DNA from 4 places in the Erwinia billingiae Eb661 genome. Region 1 is predicted to be linked to each of the others. Evidence: predicted binding sites of a transcription regulator. Region 1 holds the regulator's gene; each other region holds the start of a gene.

The links. Region 1 encodes CRP, which controls carbon source genes, mostly activating them, when cyclic AMP is high. Its sites were predicted from a motif close to ATGTGANNNNNNTCACAT; they were not measured.
Region 2: EBC_RS13035 (sugar transporter) is a predicted target of CRP. The motif match lies at 1,198-1,215, and genes of this name have one in related genera.
Region 3: EBC_RS05665 (CdaR family transcriptional regulator) is a predicted target of CRP. The motif match lies at 1,389-1,406, and genes of this name have one in related genera.
Region 4: EBC_RS18855 (nucleoside-specific channel-forming protein Tsx) is a predicted target of CRP. The motif match lies at 1,141-1,158, and genes of this name have one in related genera.

Annotation. Positions count from the first base shown of each region.
Region 1 covers NC_014306.1:4,624,012-4,627,170, forward strand. Annotated here, with positions in the region: gene EBC_RS22550 (phosphoribulokinase) at 1-753, shown strand, start outside; gene EBC_RS22555 (OsmC family protein) at 793-1,203, opposite strand; gene crp (cAMP-activated global transcriptional regulator CRP) at 1,511-2,143, shown strand; gene EBC_RS22565 (YccS/YhfK family putative transporter) at 2,202-3,159, shown strand, end outside.
Region 2 covers NC_014306.1:2,545,078-2,548,236, reverse strand. Annotated here, with positions in the region: gene EBC_RS13040 (membrane-bound PQQ-dependent dehydrogenase, glucose/quinate/shikimate family) at 1-1,095, shown strand, start outside; gene EBC_RS13035 (sugar transporter) at 1,293-2,510, shown strand; gene EBC_RS13030 (GMC family oxidoreductase) at 2,573-3,159, opposite strand, start outside.
Region 3 covers NC_014306.1:964,263-967,421, forward strand. Annotated here, with positions in the region: gene degP (serine endoprotease DegP) at 1-1,328, shown strand, start outside; gene EBC_RS05665 (CdaR family transcriptional regulator) at 1,502-2,659, shown strand; gene EBC_RS05670 (DUF3461 family protein) at 2,791-3,159, opposite strand, start outside.
Region 4 covers NC_014306.1:3,813,330-3,816,488, forward strand. Annotated here, with positions in the region: gene EBC_RS18850 (PA4780 family RIO1-like protein kinase) at 1-828, shown strand, start outside; gene EBC_RS18855 (nucleoside-specific channel-forming protein Tsx) at 1,360-2,226, shown strand; gene speG (spermidine N1-acetyltransferase) at 2,368-2,925, shown strand; gene EBC_RS18865 (hypothetical protein) at 2,997-3,159, opposite strand, start outside.

The DNA of each region.
Region 1 (3,159 bases):
GAAGGCGACAGCTTTCACCGTTATACCCGTCCTGAAATGGATATGGCGATCCGTAAAGCGCGCGATATGGGCCGCCATATCAGCTATTTCGGCCCGGAAGCCAATGACTTCGCCCTGCTCGAACAGACCTTCGCGGAATATGGCCGGTCAGGCAGCGGCAAATCCCGCAAATATCTGCACACCTATGATGAAGCGGTACCCTGGAATCAGGTTCCGGGAACCTTTACGCCGTGGCAACCCCTGCCGGAACCGACCGACGTGCTGTTTTATGAAGGGCTGCATGGTGGCGTGGTGACGCCGCAGAACAATGTCTCGCAGCAGGTTGATTTGCTGGTTGGCGTGGTACCGATCGTTAACCTGGAGTGGATCCAGAAACTGGTGCGCGATACCAGCGAACGCGGCCACTCACGCGAAGCGGTGATGGATTCGGTGGTGCGATCCATGGAGGATTACATCAACTTTATTACGCCGCAGTTCTCCCGCACGCACATTAACTTCCAGCGCGTGCCGACGGTGGATACCTCTAACCCGTTCGCGGCGCGCGGTATCCCGTCGCTGGATGAAAGCTTTGTGGTGATCCATTTCCAGGCGCTGGAAGATATCGACTTCCCGTATTTGCTGTCGATGCTGCAGGGATCCTTTATCTCGCACATCAATACGCTGGTGGTGCCGGGCGGCAAGATGGGGCTGGCGATGGAGCTGATTATGGGGCCGCTGGTGAAGCGTCTGATCCAGGGTAAGAAAATAGAGTAAGCCCCGCGGGCACGGGGCTTAGGGCGGCGATGGGATGACTTACGCCGGTAACTCAATCACTTCATAGCTGTGGGTGATTTCCACGCCCTTGCCCAGCATCAGTGCCACCGAGCAATATTTCTCCGCGGAGAGATCGACGGCACGCGACACCGCTTTATCGCCTAAGGCCACGCCGGTGACGATAAAGTGCAGATTGATGTGGGTGAACAGGCGCGGGGCCTCTTCACGGCGTTCGGAGCTGAGCTTCACTTCGCAATCCTTTACGTCGTGGCGGCCCTTCTGCAGAATGGAAACCACGTCGATTGCGCTGCATCCGCCCGCGGCCATCAACACCATCTCCATCGGGCTCGGGGCTTTATCGCCCGCATTTCCGTCCATCAGAACCTGATGCCCGGATGAGGATTCTCCCAAAAACGTTAACCCTTCAACCCACTTGACTCGAGCCTGCATAACAATTTCCTCTAATTCATTCAGTTATCGCCAGATTACGCTTTAGGCAGAAAAACGGCAATGCGGCAATTTTCGCACTATGCTGAAGCGAGACAACACAAGACACTCGTTGAAAGCTGTGCTACAAACAAAGCTGTAATATTTTCGTCAGTACTCTACAGGCACGACGAAACGAATCGCATAACGAGCCAGGCTTTTAACAGAGGCCCGAATAAATTTCCTGATGGGAAACGCTTGACTATTTCAACGCCTGGCAGGGAACTCTGCCCCTGTATTTAGGCACGATTACAACAGAGGATAACAGCGAATGGTTCTCGGCAAACCGCAAACAGACCCGACACTTGAATGGTTCCTGTCTCATTGCCATATTCATAAGTATCCATCCAAGAGCACGCTGATTCATCAGGGTGAAAAGGCAGAAACCCTCTACTATATCGTCAAAGGTTCAGTAGCGGTGCTTATCAAGGATGAAGAAGGCAAAGAGATGATCCTGTCTTACCTCAATCAGGGCGACTTTATTGGCGAGCTTGGCCTGTTTGAAGAAGGTCAGGAGCGTAGCGCGTGGGTACGCGCGAAGACAGCCTGTGAAGTGGCTGAAATCTCTTACAAAAAATTCCGTCAGCTGATCCAGGTTAACCCTGACATTCTGATGCGCCTGTCTGCACAGATGGCGAATCGCTTGCAGGTCACTTCTGAGAAAGTGGGCAATTTAGCTTTCCTCGATGTGACGGGTCGCATCGCGCAGACCTTGCTGAACCTGGCAAAACAACCGGACGCCATGACGCACCCGGATGGGATGCAGATCAAGATCACCCGCCAGGAAATTGGGCAAATCGTTGGCTGTTCTCGTGAAACAGTGGGACGCATTTTGAAGATGCTGGAAGATCAGAACCTGATCTCGGCACACGGTAAAACTATCGTTGTCTACGGCACTCGCTAATCGGCTCTGATCCACGGCGCAACACCTGGTGTTGCGCCTTTTTATTTGGTGTGGAGTGATGTGGCGTCGACTGATTTATCACCCGGAGATCAACTACGCATTGCGCCAGACGCTGGTGCTCTGTTTACCGGTAGCGATGGGATGGCTACTGGGCGACTTGCAAAAAGGGTTGCTGTTTTCCTTAGTCCCTGCCTGTTGCAACCTCGCTGGCCTTGATACTCCTCATAAGCGCTTTTTCAAACGCCTGATCGTTGGCGGAAGCCTGTTTGCCTTCAGCAGTTTCCTGATCCAGTATCTTGCCGGTCACCACGTTCCCCTGCCCGTGATCCTGTTTTCGATGGCGATGCTGCTGGGCGTCACCGGTGAAATCAGCCCGCTGCATGGCCGCCTGCTGCCCGGCTCGCTGATAGCCGCAATCTTCACCCTTAGCCTGGCAGGACGCATGCCGGTGTGGGAACCGCCGATGCTCTACGTGCTCGGCACCATCTGGTACGGCGTGTTCAACTGGGTCTGGTTCTGGCTGTGGAAAGAGCAGCCGCTGCGGGAAACCTTAAGCCTGCTCTATCGCGAGCTGGCGGGTTACTGCGAAGCGAAATACACCCTGCTGACCAAACTCACCGATCCGGAGAAAGCCCTGCCTCCGCTGCTGGCGCGCCAGCAAAAAGCGGTCGACCTGATCACCACCTGCTATCAGCAGATGCATATGCTGTCAGCCACCAACAACAATCACCACAAGCGGCTGACCCGCGCGTTTCAAATCGCGCTAGATTTGCAGGAGCACATCTCCGTCAGCCTGCATCAGCCGGAAGAAGTGCAAAAGCTGGTGGAGCAAAGCCATGCCGAAGCGGTGATCCGCTGGAACGCGCAGACCATCGCCGCCAGGCTGCGTGAACTGGCCGACGATATCCTTTACCACAAGCTGCCCGAGCGCTTCACCATGGATAAGCAGCTTCAGGCGCTGGAGAAGATCTCACGGCAGAATCCGGATAACCCGGTGGGCACCTTCTGCTATTACC
Region 2 (3,159 bases), 2.1 Mb from region 1:
GAGCGTGATGCCAACAGCAACACCGAGAAATTCCGTGACACGCTGGTGGCACTGGATCTGAAAACCGGCCAGTTCAAATGGCGCTTCCAGTCCTCTAAACATGACCTGTGGGACCGTGATAATCCCTCCCAGCCGTCGCTGGTAGATATCGATTATCAGGGCAAAAAACAGCCGGTGGTTATCCTGCCAACCAAAACCGGTAACCTGTTTGTGCTGAACCGTCTGACCGGCGAAGCGGTATACCCAATCAATCAGGTGGATGTGTCGACCAAAGGGATTGCCGGTGAGAAGTATTCACCGACTCAGCCAGTGTCTGCGCTGAACTTCCTGCCAGATCCAATCAATGAGAAATCCATGTGGGGCCTGACGCCGTTCGATCAGATGGCGTGCCGCATCGACTTCAAATCTCTGCGTTATGATGGCAATCCATGGACACCGGCAACGGAAGGCGGCTCGATCATCTTCCCTGGCAACATTGGTGTCTTCAACTGGGGTTCTGTCACCGTGGATCCTCAGCGTCAGATCCTGATTGCCTCTCCAGTGCGTCTGGCGTACAAGTACAACCTGATCAAACGCACGCCAGAAACGGCCACTCAGCGTCTGTTCACCAAAGACGGCACGCCTTACTGGAACGAGAACTTCGACGGCGATTACGCAATCCATATCCAGCAGCTCTCTTCCAGCCTGGGTATTCCGTGTATCGCGCCACCGTGGGGCCGTATGGTCGGCGTGGATCTGAAAACCGGTAAAACCGAGTGGCTGCGCCGCGTGGGCACCACCAAAAACCTGAAAACCAGCTTCCTGCCGGGTCGCTTCCCGATTGGTTTCCCAATGGGCATGGTTGCACACGGTGGCCCACTGACCACCGCAGGTGATTTGGTGTTCCACGGTGCAACGGCGGATAACTTCTTCCGTGCGTATGACACCAGCACCGGTAAACTGCTGTGGGAAACCGAGCTGCCAGCCGGTGGCCAGGCCACACCGTCAACCTATATGGGCGCGGATAATAAGCAGTACGTGGTGATTGCCGCAGGTGGACATGGTTCACTGGGCACGAAAGAGGGTGATGCGGTTGTCGCATACCGTCTGAAGTAATACACTGAGGGCGGAACGCCAGTTCCGCCCTGATTTACCGCTCCGCCTGATGACTTTTTCCGGTCAACAATCCCCGCCTTATCCAGAATTCATATCTTAAAAATGAGATATTGGTCACACTTTTATTGAATAAAATTCAAATCGACCTACACTATTGCGCTTTCGGACGTCTTTCTTTCATCCAGGAGCTGCACGCTATGTCTGATTTGTTAGCCGTTTCGCGCAAGGTTGCCTGGTCCAGGGTTTTGACTCTGGCAGTTGCCGCCTTCGTGTTCAACACCACCGAATATATCCCTGTTGGTTTGCTCTCTGACATTGGCAGCAGTTTTGGCCTCGCGTCGTCGCAGGCTGGCATAATGATGACCGTCTACGCCTGGATAGTGGCGTTGATGTCGCTGCCGCTGATGCTGGCAACCAGCCAGGTGAATCGCCGCACGCTGCTGATCGTGCTGTTTATCCTGTTCGCCGGCAGCCACTTGCTGTCGTTTTTTGCCTGGAATTTTGACGTGCTGCTGATTAGCCGCGCGGGCGTGGCGCTGGCACATGCCTTGTTCTGGTCGATCACCGCATCGCTGGCGGTGCGACTGGCACCGGCCGGTAAACGGGCCCAGGCGTTAAGCCTGCTGGCGATGGCCACCGCGTTAGCGTCGGTGCTGGGTTTGCCGTTGGGGCGCGTGATCGGCCAGTTTGCCGGCTGGCGTTATACCTTCCTGATCATCGGTGCCGCCGCGTTGGTACTGTTGTGGATGATTATCCGCGTGATGCCGTCAGTGAAGTCTGAGCAAGGCGGTTCGGTGAAAAACCTGCCGACGCTGCTGCGTCGTCCGGCACTGATGAGCCTGTATGCGGTGACGGTGGCGATTGTCACCGCCCATTTCACCGCCTTTACCTATATTGAATCCTTTGTGGTGCAGGTGGCCGGTTTCACCGAAGGATTTGCCACGCTGCTGCTGTTCCTGATTGGCATCGCCGGTATTGCCGGCAGCGTCATATTCAGCCGGATGGGCGATCAGCGTCCTGCGCAGATGCTGACGGTGTCGATTGGGGTGATTTCGGTCTGCCTGCTGATCCTGCTGGCGGTATCGGTCAGCGAATATGGCACCATTGCGGTCTCGATGCTGTGGGGCATGGCCTTTATGATCGTCGGCATGAGCCTGCAAATGAAGGTGCTGACGCTGGCACCGGATGCCACCGATGTGGCGATGGCGCTGTACTCCGGTATCGTCAATATTGGTATCGGTGCGGGGGCATTGCTGGGGAACAAGGTGAGCATGGATCTGAGCGTGTCATCGGTTGGCTACATTGCCGCCATTCCGGCCATCGCCGCGCTGATAGGGTCGGTTGCGATGTTCCGCAAATGGCCATCACGAACCGTCGAGACCGGCCAGCAGATGGGCGCGAAGTCGGAAGCCTGATGCTCAGCCGCTGAAGAAGAAAAACCACTCCTGACCGGAGTGGTTTTTTTATGCGCGAAACCTTATACCTTCACCACCTTCAGCAAATGATCGGCCAGCCGCAGGCTTAACGCCGCGCCGGTCAGCGTCGGGTTCATGCAGGAGGCTGAAGGCATCACGCTGGTCCCGGCGATAAACAGGTTAGGGTGATCGTGGGTCCGGCAGTTGCTGTCGACCACCGAGGTTTTGGCATCGTTGCCCATAATGGTGGTGCCCATAATGTGCTGACGATCCTGATAGCCGGTATCGATTTTTGACACGTCGGCATTCAGCAGACGGGCAAAATTATCGAAATCTTTCAACCCTTCGGCTTTGCCGGCATGCCAGTAATCGGTGACGCTGTAGTAAATCTCCGGCAGCGGCAGGCCAATTGCATCCTTTTTGGTTTTGCTGGGCACAATGCGGTTTTCGGCCAGCGGCAGCGTTTCAAAATCGATGGCAAAGTTCAGCGACCGCGCTGACAGGGTTTTCAGCTGTTCGTCCAGCTTCGAGCCCAGCACGCCTTTCTTGATCAGCCCGGCGGCATAGTCCGCGGTCGGCACGGTATTGCGCACCTTGATTTTATAACTGGGGAAATCCTTCCTGAACGCGCCATCGCGGTTATTCAGGT
Region 3 (3,159 bases), 1.4 Mb from region 1:
AAAAAGTGATGCCCTCCGTTGTGAGCATCAATGTTGAAGGCAGTACCACGGTGAAAACGCCGCGTATGCCACAACAGTTCCAGCAGTTCTTCGGTGATAACTCGCCATTCTGTCAGGACGGCTCGCCATTCCAGAGCTCTCCGATGTGTCAGGGCGGCGGTGCGCAGGGCCAGGGACAAGACCAGGGCCAGGATCAGGGCGGAGCCGGAACCCAGCAGGAGAAATTCCGTGCGCTGGGCTCGGGAGTGGTGATTGATGCCGCGAAAGGCTATGTCGTGACCAATAATCATGTGGTCAACAATGCTACCAAAATCCAGGTTCAGCTGAGCGACGGCCGCAAATATGATGCGAAAGTCATCGGCAAAGATCCAAGTTCAGATATTGCGTTAATCCAGCTAAAAGATGCCAAAAACCTGACGGCCATTAAGATTGCTGATTCTGACGATCTGCGTGTGGGCGACTACACCGTGGCGATCGGTAACCCGTATGGACTGGGTGAAACGGTCACCTCCGGGATCGTTTCTGCATTAGGACGCAGCGGCCTTAACGTTGAAAACTACGAAAACTTTATTCAGACCGATGCCGCAATCAACCGGGGTAACTCCGGCGGCGCGCTGGTCAACCTTAACGGTGAACTGATCGGTATCAATACCGCGATCCTCGCACCGGACGGCGGCAACATCGGCATTGGCTTCGCTATCCCAAGTACCATGGTGAAAAACCTGACCGCGCAGATGGTTGAATATGGCCAGGTGAAACGCGGCGAGCTGGGCATCATGGGTACCGAGCTGAACTCCGAGCTGGCGAAGGCGATGAATGTCGATGCCCAGCGTGGGGCGTTTGTCAGCCAGGTTCTGCCGAACTCTTCCGCTTCTAAAGCGGGCGTGAAGGCGGGTGACGTGGTGACGTCGATCAACGGTAAGCAGATCTCCAGCTTCTCCGCACTGCGTGCGCAGATTGGATCGCTGCCGGTGGGCACCAAAATGTCGCTGGGCTTGATCCGTGACGGTAAGCCGGTGACGGTGAACGTTGAGCTTCAGCAAAGTACTCAGACCAAAGTGGAATCGGCAACGATCTACACCGGCATTGAAGGCGCCGATCTGAGCAACTTTGACGAGAAGGGCACCAAAGGCGTTAAGGTCGATAACGTGAAGGCCGGCTCTGCCGCTGCACGCATTGGTCTGAAGAAGGACGATGTGATCCTCGGCGTTAACCAACAGGCGATTGCGAATCTTGGCGAACTGCGCAAGATCCTCGATACCAAACCTTCAGTACTGGCGCTGAATATTCAGCGTGGTGACAGCACAATCTACCTGCTGATGCAGTAAACCCTCAGGTGCCGGCGACCGTCGCCGGCACCGCTTTATGCCCGCGTTAATCCCTTCTCTTTGTGATGCTCCCCGCAATTTTCACAGACTAAACGCCGCTTAGTGCAGATGCACAATGTACCGTCGGTATTGCACAGGTATGCTGACTGAATAACGCTTTTCAGGAGCAGTGAATGGCTACCTATCATCTCGATGCCCGCCTGGCACAGGACATTGTCGCCCGCACCATGCAAATTATTGACAGCAATGTCAATGTGATGGATGCGCGTGGCCGCATCATCGGCAGCGGTGACCGCGAACGTATTGGTGAAATGCACGAAGGCGCGCTGCTGGCGTTATCGCAGGCGCGCGTGGTGGATATCGACGAAGGCGTGGCGAAACATCTGCACGGCGTTCGGCCCGGCATCAATCTGCCGATGCGCATCGACGGCGATATTGTTGGCGTCATCGGTCTCACCGGCGCGCCAGAAACCTTAAGGCATTATGGCGAGCTGGTCTGCATGACCGCGGAAATGATGCTGGAACAGGCCCGCCTGCTGCATATGCTGGCGCAGGACAGCCGTCTGCGAGAAGAGCTTGTGCTGAACCTGATCCGCAGCGACACGCTGTCGCCCGCGCTGGTGGAATGGGCGCAGCGTCTTCGCATCGACCTTAACCAACCCCGGGTTGTGGCGGTCGTTGAAGTGGACAGTGGCCAGCTGGGCGTAGACAGCGCAATGTCGGAACTGCAGCAGCTGCAAACGCTGCTGACCACGCCCGAAAGGGACAATCTGATTGCCATAGTTTCCCTGACCGAAATGGTAGTGCTCAAACCGGCGTTTAACGCCCATGGCCGCTATGACGCCGACGATCACCGCAAGCGGGTGGAGCTGCTACAGTCACGCATGACCGAAAGTGGCCATCTGCGGATGCGTATCGCCTTAGGGAATTTCTTCACCGGGCCGGGCAGTATCGCCCGTTCGTACCGTACCGCGCATACCACCATGGTGGTGGGCAAGCAGCGGATGCCCGAGCAACGCAGCTATTTCTACCAGGACCTGGTGTTACCGGTACTGCTCGACAGCCTGCGTGGAGGCTGGCAGGCCAATGAGCTATCTTTGCCGCTGGCGAAACTCAAGTCGATGGACAACAACGGATTGCTGCGAAGAACACTGATTTCCTGGTTCAGCAATAACGTCCAGCCGTCGGCGACCGCTAAAGCGTTGTATATCCACCGTAATACGCTGGAATACCGTCTGAACCGCATCTCTGAGCTGACCGGGCTTAACCTGAGTAATTTTGACGACCGCTTGCTGTTGTATGTTGCGCTGCAGCTTGATGAACAGCCTTGAGTGAGAGAAGAGCAGGGAAGGATTAAGCGGAAGACGTTGCGACGTGACGCGTAGGGATACTGCGGAAGGGGATATTTCAGGCATAAAAAAGGCGGAGAGATCTCCGCCTTTCTGTTGCAGAATGCCGGGAATTAACGGCCGCTGCGGGTCAGCTTTTCCAGATCGGATTCGATCTCGCTGATTTTGTTGGAAACCACGTGCTCCAGATGGCGCAGGTCTTCCAGAATTTTACGTTTCAGATCCACTTCAACCTGGTCGCGCTGGCAAATCTGGTCCAGCTCATCAATCACATAACGCAGGTTCGGGCTGATTTCCTGAATTTCTTTGTAACCCTGGCTGGCGTTATCGGCCACCACGGTTTTGCGCTGACGTGGGTATTTAAACTTCACGCTCTTGGCAAAGAACTCGCCTTTATCCTTACGGAAATAGATTTTCAGGATGTCGTTACTGGCTTCCTGACGCAGGCTGTAACGGTCGATGTCGTCAGGAGAAGAGATGCC
Region 4 (3,159 bases), 810 kb from region 1:
CTGGTTGATGATGGCCTGATAGACGATGTGCTCCAACGCCTTAAAAGCGGAAAGGAAGCCGACGTTTACACTGTGTTATGCGGTGACAAGATCAATTGTGCCAAAGTGTACAAGGAAGCGACACAGCGCAGCTTTAAGCAGGCCGTGCAGTATCAGGAAGGCCGCAAGGTCCGTAACTCACGTAGCTCCCGTGCGATGCAGAAAGGCTCTAAATTCGGCCGCAAGCAGCAGGAAGAGTCCTGGCAAACCGCAGAGGTGGATGCGCTGTTCCGGTTGGCAGAAGCGGGCGTACGAGTCCCTCAGCCCTATCTTTGTATCGACGGCGTGCTCCTGATGGAACTGGTGACGGATGCAGACGGCATGGTGGCTCCACGTCTTAGCGATGTGACTATGTCCGAAGAAAGCGCGGTGACTGATTTCCATACCATGATCCGTAATATCGTACGCATGTTGTGTGCCGGTATCGTGCATGGTGACCTGTCGGAATTTAACGTACTGCTCGATGCACAAGGCCCGGTCATTATCGACTTGCCTCAGGCTGTCGATGCTGCAGCGAATAACCATGCTGAAGCCATGTTCGAGCGTGACGTGAATAACATCACGGCGTACTACGGTCAGTTTGCTCCGCAGTTGCTGAAAACCCGTTATGCGAAAGAAATCTGGCTGCTGTATGAAGACGGCAAGTTAACCCCAGAAACTCCGCTGACAGGACTGTTCGTCGAAGAGATTCATGAAGTCGATATGGACTCGCTGATGGATGAAATCATTACGGCGGAAGATGACTATTACGAACGTCAGCGGGCAAATAAAGAACGCGACGAAGAGTAGATGATTCTGCCCCGGTAAAATTCTGCGGCTATTTTGCAGGTGTTATTAAGGAGATCACTCCCCGCGATCTTCTTAATGAAACCAAAAAGGGCTCATCTCGCCAGGGATGACGCGATGCTAAAAAACGCCACCATCCATAAGCTTACCTTATTATAAGCCGCTGCCATTCCCCTTCTCTTCCCACTGCAGAATCGGTAAATCCACTTCCGCTTTTTGCCTGTTGTACCTTAAACAGCGATGCAAACGATTACCTGGCTCAAAAAACCCCCTTCCTGTCCTCAATCCCCTTTCAGACCATCCGGTCAAACATATTTGTGACACCCATCACACTTTACCTAAAGTGAAATGAAACAAGGTTTGACAAGTGTGAGCGATATCTATTTCCTTAAGCGCGGATGACGGCACACTGCCGCAGCATTCATCGCGGGTGTTTTTTGCTGTGAAAACAGTCACCCTTTCCTCTTCTGTTGACGACTTAATAAGACCTTCGCAGTGGCTTCATAAAAGGGTCATTAAGCCTGTGGTAATATAATGAAATATAAAATTCTGATGGCTGGCGCACTCGCAGCGCTCTCTTATAGTGCCTCTTCAACTGCTGCTACCGATTCGCCGGAGTATGTTTCCGACTGGTGGCATCAGAGCGTCAACGTGGTGGGAAGCTACCACACCCGTTTCGGACCTCAGTTCAATAACGACGTATATCTGGAATACGAAGCGTTCGCCAAAAAAGACTGGTTCGATTTCTACGGCTATATCGATGCGACTAACTTCTTCGGCGTGGGTAACTCCAATGCTAACGGTATCTTTGACCACGGCTCCCCGCTGTTTATGGAAATCGAACCTCGTTTCTCTATCGACAAGCTGACCAACACGGACCTGAGCTTCGGCCCGTTCAAAGAGTGGTACTTCGCGAACAACTATATCTACGATATGGGCCGTAACAGCGATAACCGCCAGAACACCTGGTTCATGGGTCTGGGTACCGATATCGATACCCACTCAGATGTTGGCCTTTCACTGAACGTGTATGCCAAATACCAGTGGGAAAACTACGGTGCAGCGAACGAAAACAGCTGGGATGGCTATCGCTTTAAGGTGAAATACTTCGTGCCGATTACCAGCCTGTGGGGCGGAAATCTGAGCTACATCGGCTTCACCAACTTTGACTGGGGCTCCGATCTGCGTGATGAGACCGGCCCGTCCCGTACCAGCAACTCTATCGCTTCCAGCCATATCCTCTCGCTGGGTTACGATCACTGGCATTACTCGTTCGTGGCGCGTTACTTCCACAACGGCGGACAGTGGGCTGATGGCCAGGAGCTGAACTTTGGTAACGGTCAGTTCGAAGTGAAATCCACCGGTTGGGGTTACTACCTGGTCGCTGGCTACAACTTCTGATGCCTTAACGCATTCTAAACGCCAGCACCGTAAACCGTGCTGGCGTTATTGTTTCTACGCTTACGCCGTGCCATTTCCTCCCGTCAGACGTATAATTCCTCAGCAATATTGCATCTGATAAAAGGAACTTATATGTCTCCCATGCCTGCCGAAGATGGCTTAAAACTGCGTCCTCTCGAACGTGAAGATCTGCGTTTTGTTCACCAGCTTGATAACAACGCAAGCGTTATGCGTTACTGGTTTGAAGAGCCGTACGAAGCGTTTGTGGAACTGTCCGATCTCTACGATAAGCATATTCACGATCAGAGCGAACGTCGGTTTGTGGTGGAATTTGAAGGGGATAAAGCGGGACTGGTTGAACTGGTTGAGATTAACCATATTCACCGACGTGCTGAATTTCAGATTATCATTGCCCCCAGCCATCAAGGGAAAGGCCTTGCCAGTAAAGCCGTCAAGCTGGCGATGGATTACGGATTTTCCGTGCTGAACCTGTATAAACTTTACCTGATCGTTGATAAAGAAAATAAGAAAGCCATTCACATCTACACCAAATTAGGCTTCGATATTGAAGGCGAACTTATCCACGAATTCTTTATTAACGGCGAATACCGTAACACCATTCGCATGTGCATTTTCCAGCAGCAGTATCTGGCAAAGCATAAACCCGCACACGTGATGCTGAACCCGACGGCGCAATAGCGTCGGGACGTTTTTGAACCCGTCAGAACGCGCTATCAGGGGAAGAGCGATCTTCCCCTGGTTGTCCGCATCTAGCCGCGTGCGCCCACCGGATTCATAATGGTATTCACCTTCTCCGGATGGATGTTGTACATGCCGCCATTAAACGGATCGACAAACAGCCAGCCAGGAATGCCACCCAGCGGAATGTTGCCGAGGATGTACCAGAGGTTGGCTCTCTCTTCCAGTGGGATC